Regions from separate parts of the Rhodococcus sp. NPDC078407 genome, predicted to be linked through region 1. Evidence: predicted binding sites of a transcription regulator. Region 1 holds the regulator's gene; each other region holds the start of a gene.

Region 1 (4,194 bases):
ATCGGTGTCGTCGTCAAGGTCGCAGGCCGACGCGTGTTGGACGCCGCGATGCCTCCTGTCGTGACCGGTGCCGTGGTGGTGCTCATCGGGCTCAACCTCGCTCCGGCCGCAACCACGTCGTTCGAGGCGCAACCTCTGATCGCCGCCGTCACGCTGGTCGCCATCCTGCTGGCCACAGCGGTCGGACCAGGGCTGGTCGGCCGGCTCGGAATTCTCGTCGGTGTCGTCGTGGGCTGGGTGTTCGCCGCTGTCACCGGTGGCATCGCGCAAGCCCGGCTCGACGCGCTGGACGCGGCGAGCTGGATCGGCCTGCCCGAGTTCCGCGGACCAACGTTCGAGCTCTCGGTGATTCTGGTGGCACTGCCGGTGGTGATCGTCCTCGTCGCCGAGAACGTGGGCCACGTCAAGGCCGTAGCGGCAATGACCGGCAAGAACCTCGACGACGTAGCCGGTGATGCACTGATCGCCGACGGCCTGGCCACCACGCTGGCCGGAGTCGGTGGTGGTTCGGGTACCACCACGTACGCCGAGAACATCGGCGTCATGGCGGCCACCCGCGTCTATTCGACGGCGGCGTATTGGGTCGCGGCCGTCACCGCGATCGTGCTGGCGTTCTCGCCCAAGTTCGGTGCCCTGATCTTCACCGTGCCCGACGGCGTCATCGGCGGCGCAACATTGGTTCTGTACGGGCTCATCGGACTGCTGGGCGTTCGCATCTGGACCGACGCGAAGGTCGACTTCACCGATCCGGTCAATCTCATGGTGGTCGCCGCGGCGCTCGTCGCGGGTATCGGTGACCTGACGCTGTCGGTCGGCTCGGTGGAACTCGGCGGTATCGCGTGGGGCTCGCTCGGAATCCTGATCGGCTACCCGATCGTCTCGGCGCTCGCCCGAGGCAGAACGGGCAGGCGGAGCTAGCGAGGGCGGTCACGGATCGCGCGCGTTTTGGTCATCGACCCCCGGTGCACTGCGAACGTACTGTTGAACGGTGACGTCAGTCGCACCGACGACCGCGCTGTGACACCCCTTTCTCGTGGTCGACGACGGTGCGCATCGAACAAGGAGATCTGCGTGGAACGCACACTTTTCGAGCCCGAGCACGAGCTGTTCCGGGAGTCGTACCGGAAGTTTCTCGAACAGCACGTAGCGCCCAATCACGCGAAGTGGGAAGAGCAGAACATCGTCGACCGCGGCGTCTGGGTCGAGGCCGGTAAGCAGGGCTTCCTCGGAACTGCTGCGCCGGAGGAGTTCGGCGGCGGCGGAGTCAAGGACTTCCGCTACAACGCCATCGTCACCGAGGAAACCACCCGCGGCGGCTACAGCGGCATCGGCTTCACACTGCACAACGACGTCGTCGCGCCGTACTTCATCGAGTTGGCCAACGACGAGCAGAAGCAGCGTTGGCTCCCCGGATTCTGCTCGGGTGAGCTGATCACCGCGATCGCCATGACCGAGCCGGGCACCGGCAGCGACCTGCAGGGCATCAAGACCAAGGCCGTCCGCGACGGCGACGACTGGGTGCTGAACGGGTCGAAGACGTTCATCACCAACGGAATCAACGCCGATCTCATCATCGTCGTGGCCTGCACCGACCCGGAAAAGGGTGCCCAGGGCTTCAGCCTGTTGGTCGTCGAGCGCGATATGCCCGGCTTCGAGCGTGGCCGCAATCTCGACAAGATCGGTATGAAGGCCCAGGACACAGCGGAACTGAGCTTCACGGACGTTCGAGTGCCCGCAGCCAACCTGCTCGGCGAAGAAGGCATGGGCTTCATCTACCTCATGCAGAACCTTCCCCAGGAGCGGCTGTCGATCGCCGTCGTCGCCGCGGCGGCCATGGAATCGGCACTGGACATGACCATCCAGTACTGCCGCGACCGCAAGGCGTTCGGTAAGTCGATCGGCAAGTTCCAGAACACCCGTTTCGTGTTGGCGGAGTTGGCAACCGAGACCACAGCCACCCGCATCATGGTGGACAAGTTCATCGAACTGCTCAACGACGACAAGTTGACCGTCCAGGAAGCCGCGATGGCGAAGTGGTGGACCACCGAGAATCAGGTCAAGTTGATCGACCGGTGCCTGCAGCTGCACGGCGGCTACGGCTACATGAAGGAATACCCGATCGCCAAGGCATACATGGACTCTCGCGTCCAGACCATCTACGGCGGCACCACCGAGATCATGAAGGAGATCATCGGTCGCGGATTGAATCTGTGATCCGCTGATCGTTCAGGACCGACGAGAAGGGCCGCAGCGTGTGTGCTGCGGCCCTTCTTCGTTGTGTCCGAACAGAGTTCAGAGCTTGCGCATCACGGTGACGACCTTGCCCAGGATTGCCGCGTTGTTGCCCGGAATCGGCTCGAACAATGGATTGTGCGGCATGAGCCACACCTCGCCCTTGGATCGCTTGAACGTCTTGACGGTGGCCTCGCCGTCGATCATGGCCGCCACGATATCGCCGTTGTCCGCCACGGACTGTTGCCGAACCACCACCCAGTCGCCGTCACAGATGGCCGCGTCGATCATCGACTCACCGACGACCTTCAGCAGGAACAGAGAACCCTGACCGACCAGCTCGCGGGGGAGTGGAAACACATCCTCGACGGCTTCCTCGGCAAGAATCGGTCCACCGGCGGCAATGCGACCCAGAACGGGAACGAACGTGGGCGTCGGCAACCGGTCCTGTTCCTCGGACGAACCGTCGACCGCGGCCGCGGCTTGATCTGCCTGCACCTCGTCGAGGCCCCGTACGTCGACCGCGCGGGGGCGGTTGGCGTCGCGCCGCAGAAATCCCTTCCGCTCCAGAGTCCGCAGCTGATGGGCCACCGACGACGTCGATGTCAGGCCGACGGCGTCGCCGATCTCGCGAATGCTGGGCGGGTAGCCACGCTCGGTCACCGATGCTCTGATGACCTCGAGCACTTTGCGCTGACGCTCCGTCAGGCCGGCGCTGATGTCGGTGCCGACCTCCATGGCCTTGGGCGTCGGCTCCGCGGCCGGTTTCCCTGCCGCGACCTTCGTGGTGGCGGTCGTCTTGGAACCCGTCGTCTTGGAACCCGTCGTCTTGGAACCCGTCGTCTTGGAACCCGTCGTCTCGGCACCCGTGGTCGACCTCGTCGAGGTCTGGTCCTTCATGCTGTCGGCCTCCTGCTGGTGTTCTGGATCCGGTCTGCGTGGTTCTGTCTGCGCGGACTGGAGTTGATGGTGTCGACTCGTGTGGCGTGTGGTTTCTGACACGAATCTAGCGTGTATCAGCTGTTGAATCAAACATCTGTTCGACTCGTGTCGCGTTTTCTACAGACTTTGTCGGAGGCTCGTGATAGAACTTCGAACAAGCGTCCATCGAACGCCTGATCGAACAATCGATCCAATGAGCGAAGACGAGGTTCCGATGACCATCACCACCGATCGTCCCACCACTGCAGGTGTCCGTACCCGGTCCACCGTCGTCGAGCGTCGCCGCCGTGCTCGTCCCGCGCTGCGGAGTTCCATCGAGATGCGCAGTTCCGTCGAGATGCGCAGTTCCGTCGAGATACGCGAGGCGCGGACGACTCCGTGCCTGCCGGTGCTGGAGCCGTCGTGGACCGACGTCACCGATCGCGAGGCGGCAGATCGCGAGTTCGACGAGACCTCGGCGCACTTCGCCGGTCAGTCCGTTCGGATGCGATCGATGGTGTTGTGGGTGCTGGCAGTCGTCGTCGTGGCCGCCGGCCTGATCGGTATCGCCAATCTCCGGGCCGTGTCACCGGATGCCGGCGCGCAGCCGGCCGGTGTGGTCGAGGTGCACGACGGAGCTGTGGTCGAGTATGCGCCTGTCGGATGACCACCGGTCCCACTGCGTGCGTCATGACTGAGTATCCTCGACTGACTGCCCCGACCGAGATGTTCGACGTCGGAGCATCGGCTACGACGGAGGCTCCTTCATGCATTGCCCGTTCTGCAGGCACCCCGACTCGCGCGTGGTCGATTCGCGCGAAATGGACGAGGGGCAGGCAATCCGCCGTCGTCGCTCCTGCCCGGAATGCGGTCGTCGCTTCACCACGGTCGAGGCCGCAGTGCTCGCTGTCGTGAAGCGCAGTGGCGTCACCGAACCGTTCAGCCGCGAGAAAGTGGTCAAAGGCGTACGCCGGGCCTGCCAGGGGAGAGATGTCGACAACGACGCACTCAATCTCCTGGCTCAGCAGGTGGAAGATGCCA
Region 2 (4,194 bases), on a different contig from region 1:
CCTTTTGCATCCGCGTCTACGTCTGCGTCTACGTCCGCCACCGTTCCCGCTTCGGGTTCTGTTGCAGCCCTGTCCGTCTCGCCGTCGGTGCGTCGTTCCCATTCCCCAGTTTCCGCGTTCTGCACCGCCAAGCCGAGTTTCTCTGCGAGCGTGACTGCCTCGGTGAGCAGGATCTGCCACTGACTGTTGCGCGCCAACTCCCGCGCAAGTTCGGGGTCGATCGAACCATGGCCGGCCAGGTACGCCGGATCAGAGAGGAGTCCGATGAGGGTCGCGATATCGACGGTGACCATCGTCAACGGCACCCGCCGATCCGGCAGCTCAGCATCTGTCTTCGGGCAATCCTCGCGCTGGCACAGACACGCCAGGCGGGGTTCGCCGTGCATCCGGGCCATGAACGCATCGCACAGGCGTTCCTTCTTACCGCGGGGGTCCTTCGGGCAGAGGGTGTCGGCCATCTCCTCGAGGAGTTGCCATGCGGCGGCGGCTTCGGGCGCGGTCAATTCAGCTCGGATGCGAGCCAATTCCCCGGCGGGACTGTAGGTGACGGTGCGAAATCTCTTGGCGAACTCCCGCAACGCTGCCGCTTCCTCCGGGGCGACGCGCAGCAGAACGTCCCAGATCTCCTTCTCGAGCGGACCGGGGGAATTGCGGCGGGCGGCTTCGACGATCTCACCCTCGACGGACCTGACGATGTCGTCGGACAGGTTGTCGAGGATCCGGCACACAGTCCGTACTCGTGGAAGGTCGATCTCCCCGGACTCGAAGACCTTCTTCACCAGGGGCAGTCGGGTGTGGAGGGCGACTCCGACCGAGATGTACGCCTCGGCAACAGTCGCCGAACACCCCAACGCCACCGCCATTTCGGTGCGTCCGTATCGGCTGTAGTGCTTGTGCTTGGTGTCGAGGGTGATCCAGTTGCAATGCACGCGATAGCACGCGGCGATCTTGCGGGCCGCTTGACGGTTTTCTGCTTGCGCGGCAGCGGTCAAAGCGTCCAGTGACACGGTCGGTATTGCCATCGGTTTCACCCCCCAGTGAACCGAACCAGAACTGATGTTCGAACTGAAAGAAGACTAACCCGAGCCACCGACAAGAACGTGACAGCCGAGATTGCCGCGGCTGAGCTGCGAAGACCCCTCTACACTCCACACCATGAGCGAGTCCGAATCCACGTCAGAACTCGCCGAGTTGCGCGCACGCGCATCCCGCGGCGACCAGGATGCCGTCGACGAGTTGGTGGAACTCGCAGGTTCCCGCAACGACCTCGACGAACTCCGCTCCCTTGCCGATGCAGGCAGCAGCGATGCCGTCGACATACTCGTCGAAATTGCCGGTGAACGCGGTGACCGCGCCGAGTTGCAGAGGTTGGCGGCCGCAGGCAACCAGGACGCCGCAGACGTCCTGAACGAATTGGGAGACTAAGCAGGCCGCGCCCCCAGTTGCACTGTGAGTCGGTGCGCCGCATCGAGGAGCAGGGTGCCCAGCTCGCGACGCCGATCCTCGCGGAACCTGGTCTCGACACCGGTCACACTGAGCGCCCACGCCGGCTTGGCGGCTCGATCGAAGACGGCGGCACCGAGACCCCAACTACCCTCCACCAGCAGGGCCGGGTTCACGGCGAATCCCGTGGTGCGAGTCTGGGCAATTCGTTCGCGAACAGCGTTGTGAGAGTGACTCTCCCCCCATTCCGGCACCAGGTCCACGCCGTCGAGGTACTCGTCGACCTCCCGATCGGGTAGATGCGCCAGAATGGCCAGACCCGCCGACGCCACTCCGAGTGGCAGTCGGATTCCCTCGTACAACACATGAGACCGCAGCGGGAAGCTCCCCTCGACCCGGAGCAGGCACACCGTCTCCGATCCCCGTCGGGCCGACAGGAACGCACTCTCACCACTCTCGGTGGCCAACCCCTGCACTACTTTTCGTGCCTGGTCGGTGATGTCGTACCGCAGCGCTGCCATGGACCCCAGCAGGTAGATTTCCGGCCCCAGCGACCAGCGACCGGTGCCGGCGTCCCGATCCACGAATCCTTGGTCGGCGAGAGTGGACAGCAGCCGGTGCGTGGTCGGGCGTGCGATACCGGTCGCCCGCGCGAGCACAGTGGTCGATGCACCCGACGGCTCCTCGGCACCTGCTGCGCGCAACAACGAACAGATCTTTCCGATCACACTGGCGTTGGCTTCCGATGACGTCACCCAGGCATCGTACGTCCATTCAGTGGACGCCTCATCCGAATCTGTTCACCGGACGAGCAGATGACCGCGCGTGCTTCCTATAAAGGCACAGCTCAGGTTCACTGACCACTACGTTTGCTCGACGAACACATCAGGAGCTACAAGTGACTGGAAAGACCTACGCGTCCGCTGCCGACGCGGTCGCAGACATCGGACGAGGCGCGACCCTCGCGGTCGGCGGCTTCGGATTGTGCGGCATCCCGGATGCCCTCATCGAGGCCATCGCGAACACCGATGCCGCCGAACTCGAAGTGTTCTCCAACAACTGTGGAGTCGATGGCTACGGACTGGGAATCCTGTTGGCAGCCGGTCGCATCCGACGAGTCACTGCTTCCTACGTCGGCGAGAACAAGGAGTTCGCACGCCAGTACCTGGCCGGCGAGCTCGAGGTCGAGCTCACCCCACAGGGCACGCTGGCCGAGCGACTCCGCGCCGGCGGCAACGGCGTACCTGCATTCTTCACCCCCGCAGGGGTCGGCAGCCCCATCGCCGACGGCGGGATGCCGTGGCGCTATGACGCCGACGGTTCCGTCTCGATCGCGTCGCCGCCCAAGGAAACTCGGGTGTTCGGCGACAAGCGATATGTTCTCGAAGAGTCGATCAACGCCGATTTCGCGTTGGTGCACGCCGAAACCGGCGACACTGCAGGCAATCTGGTGTTCGACAAGACCGCGATGAACTTCAACCCCCTCGCGGCGATGGCGGGCAGAATCACCATCGCGCAGGTCGAGAATCTCGTCGAACCCGGCGAGATCGACCCGGCCCACGTGCACCTGCCCGGCGTGTTCGTTCAACGCGTCGTCCACACTGGCCCCCAGGACAAGCGCATCGAAAAGCGCACCGTCAGTTCAGGAGTTCGAGCATGACCGCAGGATGGACCCGCGACCGGATGGCAGAGCGCGCGGCGGCCGAGATGGTCGACGGCGAGTACGTCAACCTCGGCATCGGACTGCCGACACTGATTCCGGGGTACCTGACCGACAAGGTCAACGTCACTCTGCACTCGGAGAACGGCATCCTCGGCACCGGGCCGTACCCCACCGAGGACGAGGTCGACGCCAACCTCATCAACGCGGGCAAAGAGACCGTCACCGTCAATCCCGGTGCAGCGTACTTCGATTCGTCGTTGAGCTTCGGAATGATTCGCGGCGGCCACATCGACACCGCCGTGTTGGGCGGCATGCAGGTCTCACGCACCGGCGACCTCGCCAACTGGATGGTGCCCGGCAAGATGGTCAAGGGCATGGGCGGGGCGATGGACCTCGTGCACGGTGCCCGGCGCGTCATCGTGGTCATGGAACATGCCGACCGCGAGGGCAATCCGAAGATTCTCAAAGCCTGCACCCTGCCACTCACCGGCCAGGGCGTGGTGGACCGAATCATCACGAACTTGGCCGTCATCGACGTCGTCGGAGACGGAACGCTCGCCCTCGTGGAGTTGGCACCTGGAGTGACCGAAGAAGAGGTCACCGCAGCAACCGGATCGGCGTTGACCGTCCGTTAACATGACTGTAGGCTCGAACATCGAATGATGTTCGAGCCCACAGTGTTACGTGTCAGTCGGGAATCATGTCGAACGTGTCCGGATGCGGACCGTTCCGACCGTCTTCGCCCTTGTCCAGTGCAGTGATGGCATCGACGTCAGCCGCGCTGAGCTCGAAGTCGAAGATCTCGAAGTTGGCCTTCACCCGCTCCGGCGTCACCGACTTCGGGAAGATGATGTTACCGCGCTGGATGTGCCACCGCAGCACCACCTGGGCGACGGATTTGCCTGTCGCGTCGGCGATTCGCTTCAGTTCGGCGTCGTCGAGAACGTTGCCCTGGGCGATCGGTGACCACGCCTCGGTGGGGATGGCGTGCTCACGGCCGTAGGCCCACACCTCGTTGTTGACGAAGTACGGGTGCACCTCGATCTGGTTCACTGCGGGGACCGTCTCGCTCTCCTCCGCCAACCGGT
Region 3 (4,194 bases), on a different contig from region 1:
GCCCGACGCCTCTCGTCGGGGTACGAGTGTGCGCCGTCGGGCACGCAGAACGGGATCACGATTTCCGGGGCGTCGAATAGAATGTCGCCGCGGCTCAGTCTCGCGGCGATCCGCTCTTCGCTCAGGCCGTCGTCGGTCAGATCGGCGCGCCACTGTTCGCGCATCGTCTCGAGCAAGCGGCGACGAAGCGCAGGGGTTCTGACCCAGACGAATCGCACCGGGCGAGTGTGATGCGGGGCCGGGGCGGTGAGTGCGTCGGCCACGGCAGCCCGAATCGATTCGGGATCGACAGCGGCGGAGGAGAACTGCCGCACAGACCGCCGTAGCAGGAGGGCCTCGCGGCGGCCACGATCGAGGGCTTCCGCTGTTCCGAGCCAGAAGAGGTCGTCCTCGCCGCCGCGCAACAGCGCCGCCGCGGAGGAGCCGTCGTCGACCGGAGCCAGGCCGCGAACGACGGCGATGGGGACGCCGCCCAGCTTGCCTTTCACCAGATCGCCGGCAGCAGCCAATTCGTCGGCGATCGCGACCTCGGTGACCACGAGCTCGTTGCCCTGACCGTCCTCGGCTCCCGCGTACGCGTGCAGCACCGGTAGGCCCGCGGCACCGATGGCGGCATCGATCTGACCGATGCGCCAGGCGCGGCCCATGGTGTCGGTGACGACCACGGCCACCGTCACGCCCAGCAGGTCTCGCAGAGCTGCGCGCAGGGCCGCCGCGCTGGCATCGGGGTTCTCGGGCAGCAGTGCCAGTTCGCCACCGTCGACGTTGGAGCCGTCGATACCGGACGCGGCCTGAACGATCCCCAGCCGATTCTCGGTGATGAGGGTTCGGCCCTTGCGCGCGACGATGCGCACCGCTTCCTGCTCCACCAGAACTCTGCGGGCTGCGTCCCGTTCTTCCGCATCTCGAGGTGCCTGCACCAACCGCCCCTCGACCTTGGAGACGATTTTGCTGGTGACGACCAGGATGTCGCCGTCGCGCAGCCACGGCGCTCGCTCGGCGATCGCCGCGGCCAGATCGTCACCCGGTCTGAATTCCGGCAGCCCGGTGATCGGCAACATCTCGATCGAGCCACCCGGCGAATGATCGCGCGGCACTGCTCGGATCGACTCGGGCTCAGGGGTTTCGGTCACAGGTCGAGTCCGGCTGCACGAAGCGCGGTACGCGCCATCACGGCTGTGGTCTCGGGGTCGGTCATCAGCAACGGGACCGACTGCACGTCCACTCCGTCGACGACTGCGGAATCGGTGGTGTGTACGAGCCACGCATCGAGAATGCCGGTACCGCTGCGGCTTCCGTAGTGGCGACCCACCGCCTGTGCGGTGGTGTCGACACCGATGACGGACAGGCACTCGTCGGCCATGCCGCGCAGCGGCTTACCGTCGACCACGGGGGACAGGCCGACAACCTTGGCTGCCGTGGTTCGGAGGGCACCGCGAATTCCCGGCACCGCCAGAATTGCACCGACACTCACCACCGGATTGGACGGTGCCAGAATCACCGCGTCGGCTTCCGCGATAGCGTCCAACACTCCCGGCGCGGGGCTCGCCTGTTCGGCACCGATATTGGCGAAACTATGGGTCGGAATCTGAGCTCGATAACGAACCCACCACTCCTGGAAGTGAATTGCGCGTTGCTGCTCACCGCTCGAGTCGTCCGGATCGGTGACGACGACGTGGGTCTCCGATCGATCGTCGGTGACGGGCAGCAGTCGAACGCCGGGTTGCCATCGGTTGCACAGAGCTTCGGTCACGGCCGAGAGGGGAAATCCGGTGCGCAACATACGACTGCGGATCAGGTGCGTCGCGATGTCACGATCACCGAGCCCGAACCAATCCGGATCGGCCCCGTAGGCCGCCAACTCGTCCCTGGCGTTCCAGGTCTCGGCAATGCGGCCCCATCCGCGATCGGTGTCGATCCCGCCACCGAGGGTGTACATACACGTATCGAGATCCGGGCAGATGCGAAGACCGTGCATCCACACGTCGTCGCCCACGTTCACCACCGCAGTGATCTCGTGCTCGGGGTCGTTGCCGAACAGGGATTTGAGACCCTGTAGAAAACGTGCGCCGCCGACGCCACCGACCAGAACAGTAACTTTCACAACGCACGAGCCTAATGGGGTTGTGGCGGTGTCGATCGGCCGCCCACCCCGGCGACGTACCGAACGAGCGGACGGTGTGCGGGTACCAGAACCGCCGCGACACGCACGGGACGGGCTTCGATTCGGGGAGAGCGCCGATTTCGGGCATGGGATGGTATTGGATTTGCGCGATCGGCTTGACCGCGACACACCTGTGCGTGTCTAATCACAGGTATGTCATTCAGTGTTCGCAGCACGAGTTCGATTGCGGCGAACCTGGTTTCGAACACTCGTTCCCTTCCTTTTCGCCCCTTGGTGGACGTCGAGTAGAGGTCGAGGGTCTGAGAGGACGCGAGGCGCGTTCGACTGGACCGGTTCGATCGAATACTTGCGCGGGGCAAGGTGTTCGAGCACACGGAGACCGAAAGTATCTGCGCTATCACAGGTGAGGAGGCGGAAGCGATGTATGACGAGCACGTGACACGTGATCAGCGGGGCGGACCCACTGCACATCTCAGCGCTGTCGACGACGCGCCGCAAACCGAGTCCGACAACGGCGCAGATTCGAGCGTCGCGATCGACGCGGGTTCTGCGTACGTTGCCCACACACTCGACGCCGAGATCGACACCGAGATCGGAACGGATTCCGACAGCGATGACGATGCCGACCTGATGCCGTTCGTGGCCGAGTCCGTTCCGCCGGCGAAGCCGTTCCTCAGTCTTGTCGCTGGTTTCGACGAGATGTTCGAGGAGATCGAGGATCAGTGGCAGGAGCGCGCACTGTGCGCGCAGACCGATCCCGAGGCGTTCTTCCCGGAGAAGGGCGGATCGACCCGCGAAGCGAAGCGAATCTGCCTCGGCTGCGAGGTCAAGGACGAGTGCCTCGAGTACGCGCTCGCGAACGATGAGCGGTTCGGAATTTGGGGCGGGCTGTCCGAGCGGGAACGGCGTCGGCTCAAGCGCGGCATCGGCTGAGCATTCGAACGCCGGCTCGAGATTCTGCGACAACCCCTCTCATTCTGTGGCGCTGCTCGGATCGACCTCGTCGGGATCGATTCCCAAATAGGTCGCCACCTGCTCGACGAGAACTTCGAACAATAGGTCTTCCAGATCTTCCGGGTGCTTCGCCCGACGCTCCAGGGGTCGTCGGAACAGCACCACCCTCGCGCGTGTGGACTCTCCGCGCTTGTCTATCCCGGCCGGAACCAATCTGGACAGCGGAACCGGACCTTCCGCCACCACTTCGGGTGGCCACGTCACGGACTCCGGATCCAGCGCCCTGATCTTCGGCACCTCGTCGACGGCGATGTCGAGCTTCGAGAGTTTGTCGTGCCAACGATGATCGATTCGGGCGAATGCGTCGAGGACCAATCGGTCGAACTTCTCCGCTCTCGAGCGTCGGGCCGGGATGTCCTCCGGCAGGATCGGCCCGCGGATGCCGCGGCCGTGCCGTGCCACGGACCGAGAGGTGATCCGGCGCGCGGGAGAGAATCGAGGCATGAGGGGAGGCTATCGCGCTCGTCCGGTGTGTCGGTCGTTCGGTCGGCTGCACCTACCGGATAGTCTGCATTCGTGAGATCACTGCGTGGCTGCTGCAGGCCTGGTTGCAACCGTTCTGCCGTTGCAACGCTCACATACGTCTACTCCGATTCCACCGCGGTCGTCGGGCCGCTGGCCACTGTGGACGAGCCCCATTCATGGGATCTGTGCGAGATTCACGCGTCGACGACCACCGCACCGAAGGGCTGGGAACTCGTCCGGTACGAGGGTGGTTACTCGACGTCGACGCCCGACGAGGACGATCTGACGGCTCTCGCGGAGGCAGTGCGTGAGGCGGGCCGCGGCGACCGCGCACGTGGCGATGACCGCGAGAGCGATCGGTCGACCTCTCGTCCTTCCGACGGTGAACGCCGATCCGCCCCCGCCGTGCGAACCGGCAGGCGTGGCCATCTTCGAGTTCTCCCCGACCCCACGTCCTGACGTAGCGCACCACGCGTCCGGTCTTGCGGTGTACGAGTCGAGATGTCCGAAATGCCGATACGACTGGCTGGTCCGACCGGTGTCTGGCAAGGTTTCGACCAGGGCCGAAACGGTCGGTGCCGTTCTACCGA
Region 4 (4,194 bases), on a different contig from region 1:
CCGTGATTGCTGTAGTGCCGGCGTCGGAGATCCAGAACTCGACTCCGTCGCCGAGCATGACAGGAGTCCACAGACCCATGGTCTTCAGGCTGTGGTGATAGCGGCACAGGCAGTGCAGGTTGGTGTCGATCGTCCAGCCGCCGGTCATCGGATCGCGATGGAGATACGGGACGATATGGTCGATCTCGCATTTCTGGGCCGGAACGTCGCAACCCGGGTGGCGGCAGGTGCGGTCGCGATACCGAATGCGTTCGGCCAGTGCAGTTCCAGGGCGGTAGACGAGCGCGCCGGGTGGCGGCAGCACGAGACCGCCGTGACCGTCAGGGTGCGGAGCAAGCCCGCGAGCGGGATCGGTTGCGATGGCCGCTTCGAGTTCGGCAACGAACGTGTACGTGCCGCGATACGGCGTGGCGACACAGGTGTTTCGCGGTGGCTGTGAGGACTTCGGTGTTCGCGGGGGCCGAGGAACAGAACCGCCGACGCGACGACGACCGCGTCCCAGCGGATGAAACACCAGATGCGACCTGCTGCCCTTGGACCTGCTGTTCTTCGCCTTTCGTGCCTGCGATCCTCGGTGCTTCTTCGGGCCGCCCCTCGGATTACTGTGGTTCGCTTCGCTGCTGCTGGCGGTCTTGCCTTCGGCACCTTTGTCTGCGGTGTTGTAGGTGTCGGTGTCGGTGTCGGTGTCGGTGCTGGTGTTGCCGTCGAGGTCCACGAGCGATACGAGGTCTTCGCCGTAGCCCAGGTTCTCGGCCAGGTTGCGTGCCTCGGTAAGGAGGATCTGCCAGTGCGCGTTGTCGGCGAGTTCCCGGGCGTATTCGGCATCGATGGTGCCGTGCCCGGACAGGTGAGCAGGATTGGAGAGAAGACCGGCGAGCGTGGCGAGGTCGACCGTGATCACCGTCAGCGGCGCACGCCGATCCGGGCGCGAAGTATCGGCCGTGCACGGGTGGTCTTCGGTGGGCTCACACATGCATGCCAGTGACGACTCTTGATGCAGCAGAGCCACATACGCCGCCGCTCGCTTCTGCCCTCTGTTCCGCGGATCGCGTCGACACACGGTGGCGGCCATCTCGTTGATGAGTTGCCACGCGGCGGCGGCGTCGGCTGCGGTGAGATCAGCTTTCAGTGTCGACAGCACATACTTGTCGGTGTAGGTGACGTTGGTGTGTCGTTCCAGGTCCTTACGAAGAGCGGCGGCTTCCTCTGGTGCGATGCGGTACATGATCGACCAGATTTCGGTTGCGAGCGGGCCGGGGGATAAGCGTCTGGCAGCGTGGAGAACTTCACTCTGCACAGCCGTCGCCGCGTCCTGCGTCAGATTGTGAGTGCAGCGGTAGATCGCACGGACTCGGGGCAGATCGAGTTCGCCGGCTTCGAATGCGGCCGCAATGGCGGGAAGCCGCAGCCGCAGGTCCATGCCGATCTCGGCGTACGAATTCGCGACGGTCTTCGAGCAGCCCAGAACGTGCGCAATTTCGGACGCTGCATAGTTCCCCGCATCCTGAATGACATCGCCGACCAGAACGTTCTGATGAATGCACGAGTCCCAGATCACGGCGGCCACGGCGACCTTGCGAGCGCACGCTTGATTCTCCAGAATCGCTACGTCTCGGATCTCGCAAAGCACTGCGCTGTCGATATACGGCTTCGATTGTGGCCCCAGATAGGCCGCGAACCGACTGCGCGCTGATGTGGATGTAGTCATCTTGAGTCGCCCCCGGCAAGTGTTGCAAGAAAACGTAGAACGTGTGTTCGATAGTACGGGGGAATGAGGCATCCGTCAACACCAATAGTGTTGTGGCAAAACGGAATCGATGTGCTCGCGCCTATACACCTGCCCACCGACACGTTGCTTCTCCCAGCGAGGAGATCAGGGCGAGTCGTGCATCAACGCGGCGATGTACAACAGCACGGAGTCGCTGCTGGGCGAGGTCGTGTACCCGGTGAGCTTGTTGATCTTGACGAGTCGGTAGGCGAGAGTGTTTCGGTGCAGGTGGAGCTTTTCGGCTGTCTTGGACGAGTTGAAGCCGCTCTCGCCCCACGTCATCAGGGTTCGCTTCAGGATTTCCCAGTCCGGGGCATGGATGATGTCGCCCAGCACGGTGTCGACCAGTCGGCGACGGGTGCTGTCAGGAACAGCCCGAACGGCGTGCAACAGACGCATCCGGTCGATGTCGTAGATGTGTCGTTCGGGAAAAACCTGGCGACCGAGCTCGAGGGCGTCGCGCGCGTCCTGGGCCGACGCGTTCAATCGAGCTACGCCGGACGCGCTTGGTCCCACCCCGACCGCTATCGACCATGTGTTGGCCCTGCCCCGCTCGACGAGCGTCTGCCAGCGACGGTCGTCGTCGGTGGTGGTGCTCCCCATCGGGGTCATCACGGCGATGACATTTCGCGAGAGCCTGCCGGGTATCTCCTGCGGGGTTTCGGCTGTGTGTCGAATCCATTCCAGGACAGCGGTCGTAGGGTCGGCGTCGGTTCGCTTGCCGACCTCGCTCGCCGGCGACGTGTTGTCGGTCTTGACCAGAAAGACACGGCGCGGAATACCGATGTCGAAGGACAGCGCAGCAGCTCGATTCTCGACGCTCTGCATCGACACGTCACTACGGTGCCAGTCGAATACGTCCCGCAGGAAATCTTCGACGGCGCGCTGGCGGGAGACCCTGGTTCCGATGCGGCTGGCCTCGCTCATTAGGATTTCCGTCTGACGCTTGACTATCTGACCGAACTGTTCGACCAGCTCGGGAGCACCGGACAGACCTACGGTGCCGACCACTCGACCATCGAGGGTGAGCGGAAGCGTGCTGCCGGGTAGGCTGCCTCGCAGGCTTCGTACGTCGGCGCTCGAATGACTACGTGTGCTGTTGGTTTCTATCACCACGATCGACGCCTCGTGGAATTGTCCGACGCGGCCCTGTTCGCCGCTACCGAGGACGATCCCGGTGGCGTCGGTGATCAGCACGTTGTGCCCGATGATCTCCGTGATGTCCACTGCGATCTGTTGTGCCAGCTCGTTACTGAGCACGACGAACTCCCGTCCGATTAACTTCGACGTAACGCCGAACCTGGGCATGTGTGCAACTTGCCCAAGAATATCGACGTACGGGAGCCGATGCTGGGCTTTTTGATGAAGACCTGAAAGCAGACTACGGCATACGATTTTTCCATCGCCGACGGAGGAGAAGTCATGCAAGTATTGGATTGGATTGCAGTAGCCGGATATTTCGTAGTGTTGATCGTGGTCGGTGTACAGACCATGAAAAAGGTCTCGAATGTCGATGATTTCGCGGTTGCCGGCAATCGTATTGTCTGGCCAGTCTTCTTCGGCAGCCTCGCTGCTGCATTTCTGGGCGGCGGCGCATCGTTGGGTGTCGCCGGGGCGACGATGCGCGACGGGTACGTCTACATGTTCGCTTTCTGCGCCTTCGGAATCCAGACCGTGCTGGTGGGACTCTTCGTCGCTCCCAAGCTCAAACGCTACCGGGGTGCGCACACACTCGGTGACGTTATGTATTCGCACTACGGCAAGCCCGCTCGCATAATCACGGGCGGATTGTCGATCGTGTTGTGCACCGGGATTCTGGGCGCACAGGCATTGGCGATCGGTACGGTCGTCAACGCAACTCTCGACGTTCCGCCGACACTGGCGATCATTCTGGGTATGGGCATTACCGTCCTCTATTCCGCGTTCGGCGGAGCCTGGGCCGTCATTCAGACCGATCTCCTGCAGTTCGTTTTCCTCGGCGTCCTGATCCCCGTCACGTTGCTCATCGGCTTACATGCAGTGGGTGGGCCTTCGGCTCTCGTCGACGCCCTTCCTTCCGATCACTTGACGCTGATGGGCGAGTACAGCGTCATGAAGTTCGTCGGTTTGTTCGCGGCTCTGCTGCTCGGTGAGACTTTGGTTCCTCCGTATGCGCAACGCACCTTCTCGACCCCCGACTCCTCGCACGCCCGTAAGGGTTTCGTCACCGCCGGCATCTTCTCGTTCTTCTTCTTCTTCATCTCGGCCTCGATCGGAGCGGTTGCATTCGTGCTCTATCCGGACATCGAGCCGGATTCGGCACTACCGACCGTCGTGACGAATCTGATGCCGATCGGTCTGCTCGGATTGTTGGTTGCGGCGCTTCTGGCGGTCGTGATGTCGACGGCATCGAGCTACATCAACTCCGCCGCAGTGGTGTTCACCGA

Evidence for each region. The regulator LexA, encoded in region 1, represses DNA repair genes until DNA is damaged. The targets are predictions, from matches to a motif close to CGAACANNTGTTCG.
Region 2: a site for LexA is predicted at 2,252-2,265, ahead of ACIGGF_RS15545 (CoA transferase subunit A). Genes of this name have one in related genera too.
Region 3: a site for LexA is predicted at 2,367-2,380, ahead of cofD (2-phospho-L-lactate transferase). Genes of this name have one in related genera too.
Region 4: a site for LexA is predicted at 1,745-1,758, ahead of ACIGGF_RS09265 (DUF222 domain-containing protein). Genes of this name have one in related genera too.

What each region holds. Positions count from the first base shown of each region.
Region 1 covers NZ_JBITUQ010000032.1:28,680-32,873, forward strand. Annotated here, with positions in the region: gene ACIGGF_RS23275 (uracil-xanthine permease family protein) at 1-918, shown strand, start outside; gene ACIGGF_RS23280 (acyl-CoA dehydrogenase family protein) at 1,072-2,214, shown strand; gene lexA (transcriptional repressor LexA) at 2,293-2,970, opposite strand; gene ACIGGF_RS23290 (hypothetical protein) at 3,368-3,820, shown strand; gene nrdR (transcriptional regulator NrdR) at 3,921-4,194, shown strand, end outside.
Region 2 covers NZ_JBITUQ010000014.1:49,388-53,581, forward strand. Annotated here, with positions in the region: gene ACIGGF_RS15530 (DUF222 domain-containing protein) at 1-1,022, opposite strand, end outside; gene ACIGGF_RS15535 (hypothetical protein) at 1,156-1,425, shown strand; gene ACIGGF_RS15540 (IclR family transcriptional regulator) at 1,422-2,198, opposite strand; gene ACIGGF_RS15545 (CoA transferase subunit A) at 2,342-3,103, shown strand; gene ACIGGF_RS15550 (3-oxoacid CoA-transferase subunit B) at 3,100-3,741, shown strand; gene ACIGGF_RS15555 (aldo/keto reductase) at 3,794-4,194, opposite strand, start outside.
Region 3 covers NZ_JBITUQ010000007.1:180,032-184,225, reverse strand. Annotated here, with positions in the region: gene ACIGGF_RS10335 (coenzyme F420-0:L-glutamate ligase) at 1-1,133, opposite strand, end outside; gene cofD (2-phospho-L-lactate transferase) at 1,130-2,104, opposite strand; gene ACIGGF_RS10325 (WhiB family transcriptional regulator) at 2,825-3,058, shown strand; gene ACIGGF_RS10320 (metallopeptidase family protein) at 3,098-3,583, opposite strand; gene ACIGGF_RS10315 (DUF3499 domain-containing protein) at 3,656-4,063, shown strand.
Region 4 covers NZ_JBITUQ010000006.1:179,109-183,302, forward strand. Annotated here, with positions in the region: gene ACIGGF_RS09265 (DUF222 domain-containing protein) at 1-1,708, opposite strand, end outside; gene ACIGGF_RS09270 (CdaR family transcriptional regulator) at 1,874-3,028, opposite strand; gene ACIGGF_RS09275 (sodium:solute symporter) at 3,191-4,194, shown strand, end outside.